DNA from 2 places in the Paenibacillus sp. FSL H7-0442 genome. Region 2 is predicted to be linked to the other one. Evidence: predicted binding sites of a transcription regulator. Region 2 holds the regulator's gene; the other holds the start of a gene.
The links. The regulator CtsR, encoded in region 2, represses protease genes until heat stress. The targets are predictions, from matches to a motif close to ATGGTCAATAAAGGTCAAACA.
Positions count from the first base shown of each region.

Region 1: the regulator CtsR is predicted to act here: its motif matches at 4,280-4,300, upstream of clpP (ATP-dependent Clp endopeptidase proteolytic subunit ClpP).

Region 1 covers NZ_CP151963.1:211,916-217,854, reverse strand. The annotation lists gene tpiA (triose-phosphate isomerase) at 1-354, opposite strand, end outside; gene MHH57_RS00965 (phosphoglycerate kinase) at 414-1,595, opposite strand; gene gap (type I glyceraldehyde-3-phosphate dehydrogenase) at 1,716-2,726, opposite strand; gene MHH57_RS00955 (sugar-binding domain-containing protein) at 2,821-3,858, opposite strand; tRNA gene MHH57_RS00950 (tRNA-Arg) at 4,128-4,202, shown strand; gene clpP (ATP-dependent Clp endopeptidase proteolytic subunit ClpP) at 4,413-5,009, shown strand; gene MHH57_RS00940 (DUF4163 domain-containing protein) at 5,137-5,939, opposite strand, start outside.
Region 2 covers NZ_CP151963.1:5,044,504-5,050,442, forward strand. The annotation lists gene clpC (ATP-dependent protease ATP-binding subunit ClpC) at 1-1,326, opposite strand, end outside; gene MHH57_RS22395 (protein arginine kinase) at 1,371-2,435, opposite strand; gene MHH57_RS22400 (UvrB/UvrC motif-containing protein) at 2,464-2,988, opposite strand; gene MHH57_RS22405 (CtsR family transcriptional regulator) at 3,058-3,522, opposite strand; gene MHH57_RS22410 (GNAT family N-acetyltransferase) at 4,060-5,247, opposite strand; rRNA gene rrf (5S ribosomal RNA) at 5,411-5,527, opposite strand; rRNA gene MHH57_RS22420 (23S ribosomal RNA) at 5,679-5,939, opposite strand, start outside.

The sequences.
Region 1 (5,939 bases), 940 kb from region 2:
ATGACGGAATGCCGCATGAACCTTTTTGTTCACCGTTTCGTCTGTTTCATTAAAATATTCACGACGTTCGGAGTGTCCGATCACAACGTAGTCTACGCCCAGATCTTTCAGCATTCCGCCGCTAATTTCACCTGTAAATGCACCATCTTCTGCAAAGTGCAGGTTTTGTGCGCCAATTTTAATAGACGTGCCTTTTACTGCTTCAACCAGAGCAGGAAGATTCGTAAATGGTGCGCAAATCACGCTTTCCACTCCTGCAACCTCTGCTTTGCCTTTGATCTCTTCGATGAAAGTTTTAGCTTCTGGTACGGTTTTAAACATCTTCCAGTTACCCGCGATAATCGGTGTTCTCAATGGTTTCAACTCCTAACTATTAGGTGCCCTAAAGCTTTATTCACGCATAGTGCGTTTGATTATTTATCATTCAGTGCAACAACACCCGGAAGTGCTTTGCCTTCCATAAATTCCAGAGATGCGCCGCCGCCAGTGGAGATATGGTCCATCTTGTCAGCCAAGTGGAATTTTTCAGCCGCAGCCGCAGAATCACCGCCACCAATGATGGTGTATGCTTCTGTTGTTGCGCAAGCTTCCGCTACTTCACGAGTACCACCAGCGAAAGGTTCGATTTCAAATACGCCCATTGGTCCGTTCCATACAACCAGTTTGGAGTTTTTGATCACATCTGCATAGATTTTACGTGTTTTTGGTCCGATGTCCACGCCTTCCCAAGCTGCAGGAATGCCGTCGATATCCACAATATCTGTGTTCGCCGTAGCGCTGAAATCGTCAGACACAACAATATCCACCGGAAGATAGAAGTTTTTGCCGAGTTTCTTCGCTTTTTCGATAAATCCAAGAGCTACGTCCAGTTTGGATTCATCCAGCAAAGATTGACCCACTTCATAACCTTGAGCTTTGAAGAATGTATAAGTCAAACCGCCACCAATGATTACGTTATCTGCAATGTTCAGCAGGTTGTCGATCACGTCGATTTTGTCTTTTACTTTGGAACCGCCGATAATGGCTGTAAAAGGACGATCTGGATTCGACAGAGCTTTACCAATAACAGACAATTCTTTTTCCATCAGCAGGCCGGAAACAGCCGGAAGAATATGAGCGATACCTTCAGTGGAAGCATGAGCACGGTGTGCTGCGCCGAATGCGTCATTCACGAAAACGTCAGCCAATTCAGCAAATTGCTTCGCCAACTCAGGATCATTCTTTTCTTCTCCTGCATAGAAACGTACATTTTCAAGCAACAGCACGTCGCCGTTTTGCAGTTCAGCCACTTTCGCTTTAACAGCTTCGCCTACTGCTTCGTCCACTTTAACTACTGGCTTTTTCAGCAGTTCAGACAAACGTACACCAACAGGAGTCAGACGCATGGATTCAACAACCTGACCTTTTGGACGTCCAAAGTGACTCGCCAAAATAACTTTTGCACCTTTTTCAATCAGGTAATTAATCGTTGGCAAGGTTTCACGAATACGCTTGTCATCTGTAATTTTACCGTCTTCGACCGGAACGTTAAAATCTACACGAACAAACACCCGTTTTCCATTCAGTTCTATATCACGTACGCTCTTTTTATTCATCTCCATATTCCTCCGCACCCTTATAATTTTACGAAACAGGAATTTAAGGCACATTTTGATATATAAAGAGCGGAAACAATAACCTGTTTCCGCTCTATGATGTTGCTAATAAGGAAGTTCTTATTTAGCCAGTTTAGCGAAGTATTCCAACGTGCGGATCAATTGTGCAGTGTAGGACATTTCATTGTCATACCAAGCTACAGTTTTCACCAGTTGTTTGTCGCCAACAGTCAGAACTTTAGTTTGAGTTGCATCAAACAAAGAACCGAAAGTAAGACCTTTGATGTCGGAAGAAACGATTTGATCTTCAGTGTATCCATAAGTTTCAGGATCGGAAGCTTCTTTCATCGCTGCGTTGATTTCTTCAGCAGTTACGTTTTTCTCCAGAACTGTTACCAACTCAGTCAGGGAACCTGTAGGTACTGGAACACGTTGAGCCGCGCCATCCAATTTACCTTTCAACTCAGGGATAACCAAACCGATTGCTTTAGCAGCACCAGTTGTGTTAGGAATGATGTTTTCAGCTGCTGCACGAGCACGACGGAAGTCACCTTTAGCATGTGGAGCATCCAAAGTGTTTTGGTCGCCAGTGTAAGCATGAATTGTAGTCATCAAACCTTCAACGATACCAAATTTATCTTGCAGTGTTTTAGCCATAGGAGCCAGGCAGTTCGTTGTGCAAGAAGCACCAGAGATTACAGTTTCAGTTCCATCCAGAATTTCATGGTTTACGTTGTAAACGACAGTTTTCATGTCGCCAGTAGCTGGAGCGGAGATAACAACTTTTTTAGCGCCGCCTTTCAAATGTTTCTCAGCAGCTTCTTTAGTTGTGAAGAAACCTGTGCATTCCAGAACGATGTCTACACCCAGGTCTCCCCAAGGGAGTTCTTCAGGGTTGCGGTTAGCCAAAACTTTAACTTCTTTACCGTTTACTTTGAAGAAGCCATCATGTACTTCTACTTGTCCTTGGAAATTACCTTGTGTTGTATCATATTTCAACAAATGTGCCAACATTTTGGAATCTGTCAAGTCATTGATTGCTACTACTTCAATACCTTCCACGTTTTGAATCCGACGGAAAGCAAGGCGTCCAATACGTCCGAAACCATTAATACCAACTTTAACTGTCATGAGTGAGTTCCTCCCAAAGTTCGTTTAGTTTAGTTTTATATATTCAAGACAGACCCGAAAGCCTGTCAAGACAACACGATTCATAAATCCTATATTAATCATTTAAATAACGACTTACAATCTCAACAGCAGCGCCTTCGTCGGTGACTAGAATGTCTTCTTGCCCGAAACGCAGTACCGCATGAATAGCGGCCGCCTTGTTCTTGCCTCCAGCTACACCTAGAACCGTATCGGTACGCCTAATGTCCTCCAATCGGAGTCCAAGCGTCAGCATTCTGTGAACAACGACGCCATCTTCGTTAAAATAATAACCAAACGATTCGGCTACCGCCCCTTCACTGCTGATCTGGGCAAAGGTTTCGGGATCAAGTTTACGTCTATGTGCCATCGCTATGGCGTTGCCTATCCCGTGAATGATGATACGACTCTCGCGAATCAGGCTCAATATATCCTGAATGTTCGTATCTTCAAGCAAGGAGTTGTAAGCATGATTGCTGAGCAAATCCGGTACATGGAGCAGACGGTATTGAGCGCCGACCTTGCGAGCCATTGTGGAAGCAATTGTGTTGGCCTGCATTTCCATGCTTTCTCCCAAACCCCCGCGTGCCGGTACAAACCACCCACCCTTAAGGGGGCCATTAGAAGGCAATGCCAGTTGTTCCGCCACGTCTGCAATCGTCGTGCCACCTGTTACAGCGACCACATCCTCGTCGTCCATAACACTTAGCAACGCTTTTGCTCCAGCGCGCCCCAGCTCCTGCTTTGTTAACGGAGAAACATCCGAATCCCCTGGAACGACAACCACCTTCCTCAAACCATAGGCTTGACGAATCTGGTCCTCCAATTGGGACAGGCCGAACAAGTTGTTCGCAATCGGCTCCAGCTGTTCCAGCAGATCCAGTCCTGCTTTGCTCACCTTCATGCCTACACTCTCAATCTCAATTAGCCCCTGAGCTTTAAGAAGATCGGTTTCGGCGCGCAACACGCGCTCGGTCATGTTCAGTGAAGCTGCCAGTGTTCTGCGTCCAACAACATCGGACAGCATAATCTGATGCAGGATCGTGTACCTTTTTTTCAAAACATCCATGAGGTCGGGCAGAAGCTGCTTCTGTATTTCTAATATCTTTCGCATGCTTTCCACTCCCGCACACTTCTAAGTTCTGTCTCTAATGCTCTATCTCTAACTGGTCTTAAAACGTCCCGGGATAACTTTTTAAGTCCCACGTATATCTTAACCAATATTTGCTCCATATGCAAGTCTATCTGAACCTATATTTCTCAACCATTTGTCTGAATATGCGCATTTAATAAAAGCTTGCAATTCACTGCTGTATATCATATAATCATCTTTGTTTCCAATTAGCTGTTTAATTAGTTAGTTGTTTGCATTGAATCAACTATGCGCCCGTGGTCCAACGGATATGACGTAGGCCTCCGGAGCCTGAGATCGAGGTTCGATTCCTCGCGGGCGCGCCATTTTAAATGAACGCTTAAATGCTTCTATATAATGTTTTAACCAATAAGAGCGCTGAGGGCTCTTTTTTTTAATCATTAGTTTGACTTTCTTTGACTTTTTGTTTGAAATTGTTTATCATGTGGTTAATACGGTAACAGTTTATAAATAAGGGACGTGTACTCGGCATGTCCACCAAATCCACTAACGATATTTAAGGGAGGTTTTTTGACGTGAGCTATGTTCCTATGGTAGTAGAACAAAGTAACCGCGGCGAACGCGCCTATGACATTTATTCCAGACTGTTAAAGGATCGCATTATTTTGTTAGGCTCGGACGTCAATGACGTTGTAGCCAACTCTATAATTGCGCAAATGCTGTTTTTGGCTGCCGAAGATCCTGAAAAAGATATTCACTTGTATATTAACAGTCCTGGCGGTTCCATTACAGCTGGTATGGCCATTTTCGATACGATGCAATACATTAAACCTGATGTATCTACGATTTGTGTAGGTATGGCGGCTTCCATGGGCGCGTTCTTGCTGAATGCAGGCGCCAAAGGTAAACGTTTCGCTTTGCCAAACAGTGAAATTATGATTCACCAACCTCTGGGTGGTGCACAAGGCCAGGCAACGGATATCGAAATCCGCGCACGCCGCATTCTGAAAATGCGTGATAAACTGAACCGCATTCTCGCAGATCGCACAGGCCAACCACTGGAACGTATTGAAAAAGATACAGACCGTGACTACTTCATGTCTGCTGATGATGCCAAAGAATACGGTATTATTGATAAAGTGCTAACTAGCTCCTCTCCAGAAGGTGTATAAGAGAAAAAATTTGCCTCTCGATAGCTGGTAAATGAAAAAGCTGCTCCGGATGTTATTATCCGGTAGGCAGCTTTTTTGCTTTATTGTTTTTTAGAGTATAGACAGTCCAACTTACTCATTTCTACTATTAAATCTGTCCCGCAAAAGGCTTTCCGCCTTGAGGCAGCAGTTGACCGAACGAGTAGGTAAACTCCGGAATTCCATACGCGTATGGCGCATAATCATACAAATCAAACACGATTGTTACTCCACTGTTCGTCACATAAAAATTCTGATCTGCCGCCAACTCTTTAAATTTACCGAATCCTTCACCAGCCTGAAGCGCATCGATTTTTTTCTTCAAATCAGCATTGAGGAACTTTTTGTAATTTGGATTCGCCTTCAATACGTCAGACAACTGCAGCAGTTTACCATCAGCGAGCGAGAACGTATATCCTTTACGTACCGTCATTCCATGTGCGCCACCCATATACGAGTAATCCTGCATAATCACACTTAGAATACCGTCCTTGTTATAGGCAATTGCAAAATCATTTTCGAAATCATATGGTCTTTCTGTTGTAGCCTCTCCCTCAGCCACCATCTTTTTGCCTGCTGCCAATATACCCTCTGCATGCTTTTTAAGCACATGGTTAATGGCCTGCTCTGCCTCAGGATTCAGCTGGCTGCCGCTGATTTGCGGATACTTAACTTTGTAAGATACCTTCGCATTACTCGAAGCTGGAAGTGTTTGAGACGCAATTGTGATCGGGTTTAGCTGACTTTTACTTAGCGTTACTGTCTTCTGAGCTGCGTTCCATTGAGCATCTATGCCTAGATAGTCTTTCAACAGACTCATAGGAATGTATAGCTTCCCAGCGATCTGTTTGGCATCCATACTACGTGTATTGATTCCATTGACGTTGACGTAGGCATCCGAGGAAGAAGCCA
Region 2 (5,939 bases):
CAGGGCTGCCGCTTTTTCAAACTCCTGACTTTGTACCGCTGAATCCTTTTCCTTCCGGATATCTTCCAGACGGTTTTCCAGCTGTTTCAGGTTTGGCGGTACAGTGTAAGAATTCAGCCTTACTTTGGAGCCCGCTTCATCAATAAGATCAATAGCCTTATCTGGAAGGAAGCGGTCGGTGATATAACGATCTGACAATTTTACGGCCGCTTCAATAGCTTCATCTGTGATCTTTACACGGTGATGCGCTTCGTAACGGTCACGCAGACCATACAAGATTTGAATCGCCTCTTCTGGAGAAGGTTGATCCACTGTAATGGGTTGAAAGCGACGCTCCAAAGCAGCATCTTTCTCAATATATTTGCGGTATTCATCCAGCGTGGTCGCACCGATGCATTGCAGCTCGCCACGTGCCAGAGCAGGTTTCAGGATGTTGGACGCATCAATTGCGCCTTCCGCTCCACCAGCACCAATCAGCGTATGCAGCTCGTCAATGAACAACACGATATTACCCGCTTGACGAATCTCGTCCATAATCTTTTTCAAACGATCCTCGAATTCGCCACGATACTTGGTGCCTGCTACCACAGAGCCCATATCCAGTGTCATTACGCGCTTGTCGCGCAACGTTTCGGGAATCTCATTCGCTATGATTTTTTGAGCCAATCCTTCGGCAATCGCCGTTTTACCTACCCCAGGCTCACCAATCAGAACCGGATTGTTCTTTGTACGGCGGCTGAGCACCTGAATTACGCGTTCAATTTCCTTGCTACGCCCAATAACAGGGTCCAGGTTGTTTTCCTTCGCAGATGCCGTCAGATCGCGTGCCAGACTGTCCAGGGTTGGCGTGCTGACATTAGCTGGAGCACCGTGATGGCTGGAAACAGCCTCGCTGCTGCCGAGCAATTGAAGCACTTGCTGACGCGCTTTGTTCAGACTGATGCCCAGGTTATTCAGTACCCGTGCTGCTACGCCTTCGCCTTCACGAATAAGACCCAGCAAAATATGTTCTGTACCTACATAGGTATGGCCCAGTTTGCGGGCTTCATCCATAGACAGTTCGATGACTTTTTTGGCACGTGGAGTATAGGCAATGTTCGTCGGTTGCTCTTGACCGCGTCCAATCAACGTTTCCACTTCATCCTGGATTTTTTCCAGTCCCAGGCCCAAACCGATTAAGGCTTTCGCTGCTATTCCTTCACCTTCACGAATGAGGCCTAGCAAAATGTGCTCTGTACCAATGTTGTTGTGTCCCAATCGAACTGCTTCTTCCTGAGCCAAAGCAAGCACTTTCTGTGCACGTTCCGTAAATCTTCCAAACATCATATATCCTGCACCTCCACAGTGTGTATTTCAGATCATTTTATATATTAAAGGGTTGTGCCTAATTTTTGCCGGATCAGCTTCGCCCGGTACATATCGCGCTCTTCGGTATTCATTTTATCCCCAAAGCTTTTTTGCAGGAACCCGGGTTGTGTCATCACATTCAGCTCATTCATCGCTGCGGTGGAAGGACGCTCCAAAATTCCCAAATCTACGCCAAGACGTACATCAGACAGCCGCTGTGCAGCCTCCTTGGAATCCAATACTGCTGCATACGACAAAATACCGAATGAACGCATCACCCGATCTGTAATTCGCAGCATAGATTCATTCATTAGCCTTTCTCTGGCAGAACGCTCGTGCTCAATAATTTGTAGCACCACGCCATGTAGATTCTCAATAATCTCCGCTTCGGTTTGTCCCAGTGTAATCTGATTAGACACCTGAAACAAATTTCCGACCGCTTCGCTGCCTTCACCGTAAATGCCGCGAACTGTAAGACCTACCTGTGAAACAGCAGACAATATACGATTGATTTGATGAGTCATGACTAATGCGGGCAAATGCATCATCACCGAAGCTCTCATACCTGTGCCGACATTCGTTGGACAACTGGTTAGAAAACCTCTCCGATCATCAAATGCATAATCAACATGCGCTTCAAATGCATCATCAATAACCATAGCGCGTTCCCAAGCTTCTCTAACCTGACATCCCGGATATAAGCACTGGATACGCAGATGATCCTCTTCGTTTATCATAACACTAACCGATTCATCATCGCTAATTAAGACAGCACCGTTACGAGATTCGTTCGCCAAATTAGGACTAATCAAATGCTTCTCAACCAGCACCTGCTTGTCGATCTCATCCAACTCGGATATTTTCAACGTATGAAAAGTACCAAAACCGCCTAAATCATCATACTGAAGGATATCCGTCAAGCGCTGAAGTGCTTCTTCCGACTGCTGATTGGTAGCAAGCATGGGAAAAGGCAGATGCTGCAAGTTACGCGCAATTCTTACCCGGCTGCTAATGACAATCTCCGAATCCGCAGCATCACCACGCATCCAGTCACTTAGCGGCTTCTCCGTAAACCGAATATTGGGCATTACGCATCCCTCCTACTCTTCACAAACTTTACTCTTCAGTCATTTCTTTTTCAAGCTCTCTGATTTGATCCCTAAGCTCAGCAGCTGATTCAAACTCTTCCTGTACAATATGCTGTTGCATCTCTTTTTTCAAATCGTCAATTTGCCGTTTAACCTTCAGTCGGCCACCAGTGCGAACCGGAACTTTACCAACATGATTCGTACTGCCATGCACACGCTTGAACAGAGGGTCCAGACGATTATCAAAATATTGATAGCACGACGGGCATCCGAAACGTCCCAGCTTACTAAACTGTGCATAGGTCATGCCACAATCCTTGCATTGCAGGTTCTGCGGACCACTGTGGCCTGGAGACTGGCTCTTTGTACTGGAGTCAAAATCCAACATCCCCGACAGCAAGCTATGAATTGAAAAGCCGTTAGGTGTTCCAGGGATCATCTCCCCTTTTTCCTTCGCACACGTCTCACAAATATGAAACTCCGTCTTTTCGCCATTCACAATTTTGGTGAAATGCAAAGTTGCCGGCCGCATATTACATTCTTGGCACAGCATAAAAGCACCTCCTTCAATGTCAGGATTTAATACCCACCTTACATCCAAACATTAGTCTCTATTCACACACTATTTGGTCGCCAGCAACGAGATCAGCATAGCCTTAAGCAATCTTGCTCGCAGTTGATCACGATAGGGAAGCTTCAGTAATAATGTATCTCTCGATAAAGCAGCCTTCATTAGATTAGCTTCCCTTTTGCTTAAAAAATGGGCTTCCTCTAACTGATAAATCAGTCCTTCTGCTGCTGATTGGCTAATTTCCTCCCCGATGCTCTGATGAAGATGTGTATGGATGGCATGCTGTGCAGGGAGCTGAATTCGCTGAATACGAATGTAGCCCCCACCACCGCGTTTACTTTCCACCACATAGCCTTTTTCCAGCGTAAACCGGGTGCTAATTACATAATTAATTTGCGACGGAACGCAGGAAAAGCGGTCAGCCAGATCATTGCGCTGAATCTCCACCAAACCTTGGGGACTTTCCAGCAATATACTCTTCAAATATTGTTCAATAATATCGGAAACATTGCGCATTTCATCATCCTCCACTAACGGAAACGCAAGTATTCAAGTACATTTCACGCTCCACAGAGTCCGCCGTATATTGAACTTAACCAAACGGTAAAGTCACGAATCTAAGCTGTATTTAGGCTATTGCCTGTTCTACATCCATTGAAATGTACCGTCTTGTCTCTAGTGTGGCCTTTATTTGCGATTAATCATACACTTCTCTTATGTTCATAAGAGTCAGCTCCTAACTATACGCAAATCATTTCAATTCTCGTTTGCTTCTTTACTATCGAAATTACTTCATACGGCCAATCCATCAGCATAATACTTCTACAGAATCACACTAGGTTTGATTGACTTTGACTTTCTTTGACTATATTCACATTATAGCACATTATTCATTTTTGCCAAGGGGTCAATACCATTTTTCGCAATCTAATTATGTTTTATACAATACCATAAAAAAACTCTTCCCATTACAGAAAGAGTTTTGAAAATAATGATAACCACACAAGTTATATTCTCTGAAAGATGAGCTTAAAAGATCTAAATAGGCCTTTATCAGAAAAAATCCAATAAAAACGTTTGATTTACTGGTATTACGCGTTTTAGGGCAGACACATACTCACTGCTACCTTCAATACGCCCCCATTTACACAGATCATCAACCTGCTGGTAGCCAAGCATCAGAGTCGTCAGTGACTGAATCCCAAGTTTCAAGTCAACTACTATGGCATTTTTAGATGAAATGCTTTTGTTCACTCTCTCCAGACACCCTTGCCCTTTCGTCGTAATCGTTAATCTCCATACTCCTTCATTCCATGGAGCATACCGATCAGTCAGATTTAAGGTTAAACTTGTTTCCTCTCCAATCTGCTCAAAAGGGAATCTTTCTACAAAAGCAGCTGCATCCACAATACGCCCCATAAAATAAGGCACAGTTTCCTGTTGAATTCGAGGATCATCAAGTAAAAATGGCAAATTGTCATCTGCTGGAACGTAAATAAATTTACCTTGGGTTATCATTGAGTCATGATTTGCAAAATAAGTCCATAAAGCCCGACGAGCCGTCTCATTTTCATATACCAACTCATCACAATTCAACTGTTTATCTTCAATTTTGTATAGTGCATATCCTTGCGGATCGCCTGTTTCTGAGTAATATACCGCAGTTCGATAGTTCTCACTTAAAATCCGCTCTTGCCACCATTCCTTATCTCGTACCAGCGTGCCATTATAACGAGATGCATACGCTTGATACACTTGGTCCAGTTCTGAAATATCCTTGATATCGCGTTTGACTGTACCTTCTGTTTTAAGTTTTGCAGGGAATTTATCAATGGGAATGACGTATTTTTTGTACTCTGTATACGTTTCCCATCCAAATTTACGGTAGAAGGCAAAGGAGAATGGATGCAAAAAAGAAAGGCTTTGTCCCGCAGACTTCATCTCTTCAAGTGCATGCGTCAATAAACGTGATACCATGCCTCCGCGACGCTTTTCTGGCCACGTCGCCACACCAGCAATGCCCCCCATATCAAAAACCTGACCATTTATGTATACCTGAAGCGGTAACAAAGTCAGTTTAGCATTTAAGTCATGTCCGTCGAATATTCCCCATGTTTGTTCTGGTTTGAATTTCTTCTTGGCCTTTTCCAGATCCTCTAGGGACATTGTAAACTGAAAAGCATATTGAGATAATTCAATAGCCGCTTCAAATTCCTCACGCTGTAATTGTCTGATCTCCATATCTTCATCACCTCGCTCGTATACTTGGACATCCATAAAAAAGATTACACACTTAGAGTGTGGCAAACCCCATTCTCTCTGTCAACCTTAGAAGCAGGTGGCCATCTAAAAATGCATAAAAAAGGATGATAATCTCAATGAGATTATCATCCTTTTCACTTTTGCTTGGCGACGTCCTACTCTCCCAGGACCCTGCGGTCCAAGTACCATCGGCGCTGGAGGGCTTAACGGTCGTGTTCGGGATGGGTACGTGTGGAACCCCTCCGCTATCGCCACCAAACATGAATTTGCTATGCAAATTCTTCCGTAAGGTTATTCGGTTCACCACATATCGTGTGAATGAATAGCCATGCGCTTGTCGTATGTCACTTATACATACCTTCAAGGTTACACCCTGAAAACTGGATCCGAAACTCATTTGCGTCTTATCTTAGGATAAGCCCTCGACCGATTAGTATTGGTCAGCTCCATGCATTACTGCACTTCCACCCCCAACCTATCTACCTCGTCGTCTTCAAGGGGTCTTACATACTGGGAAATCTCATCTTGAGGGGGGCTTCACGCTTAGATGCTTTCAGCGCTTATCCCTTCCGTACATAGCTACCCAGCGGTGCTCCTGGCGGAACAACTGGTACACCAGCGGTACGTCCATCCCGGTCCTCTCGTACTAAGGACAGCTCCTCTCAAATTTC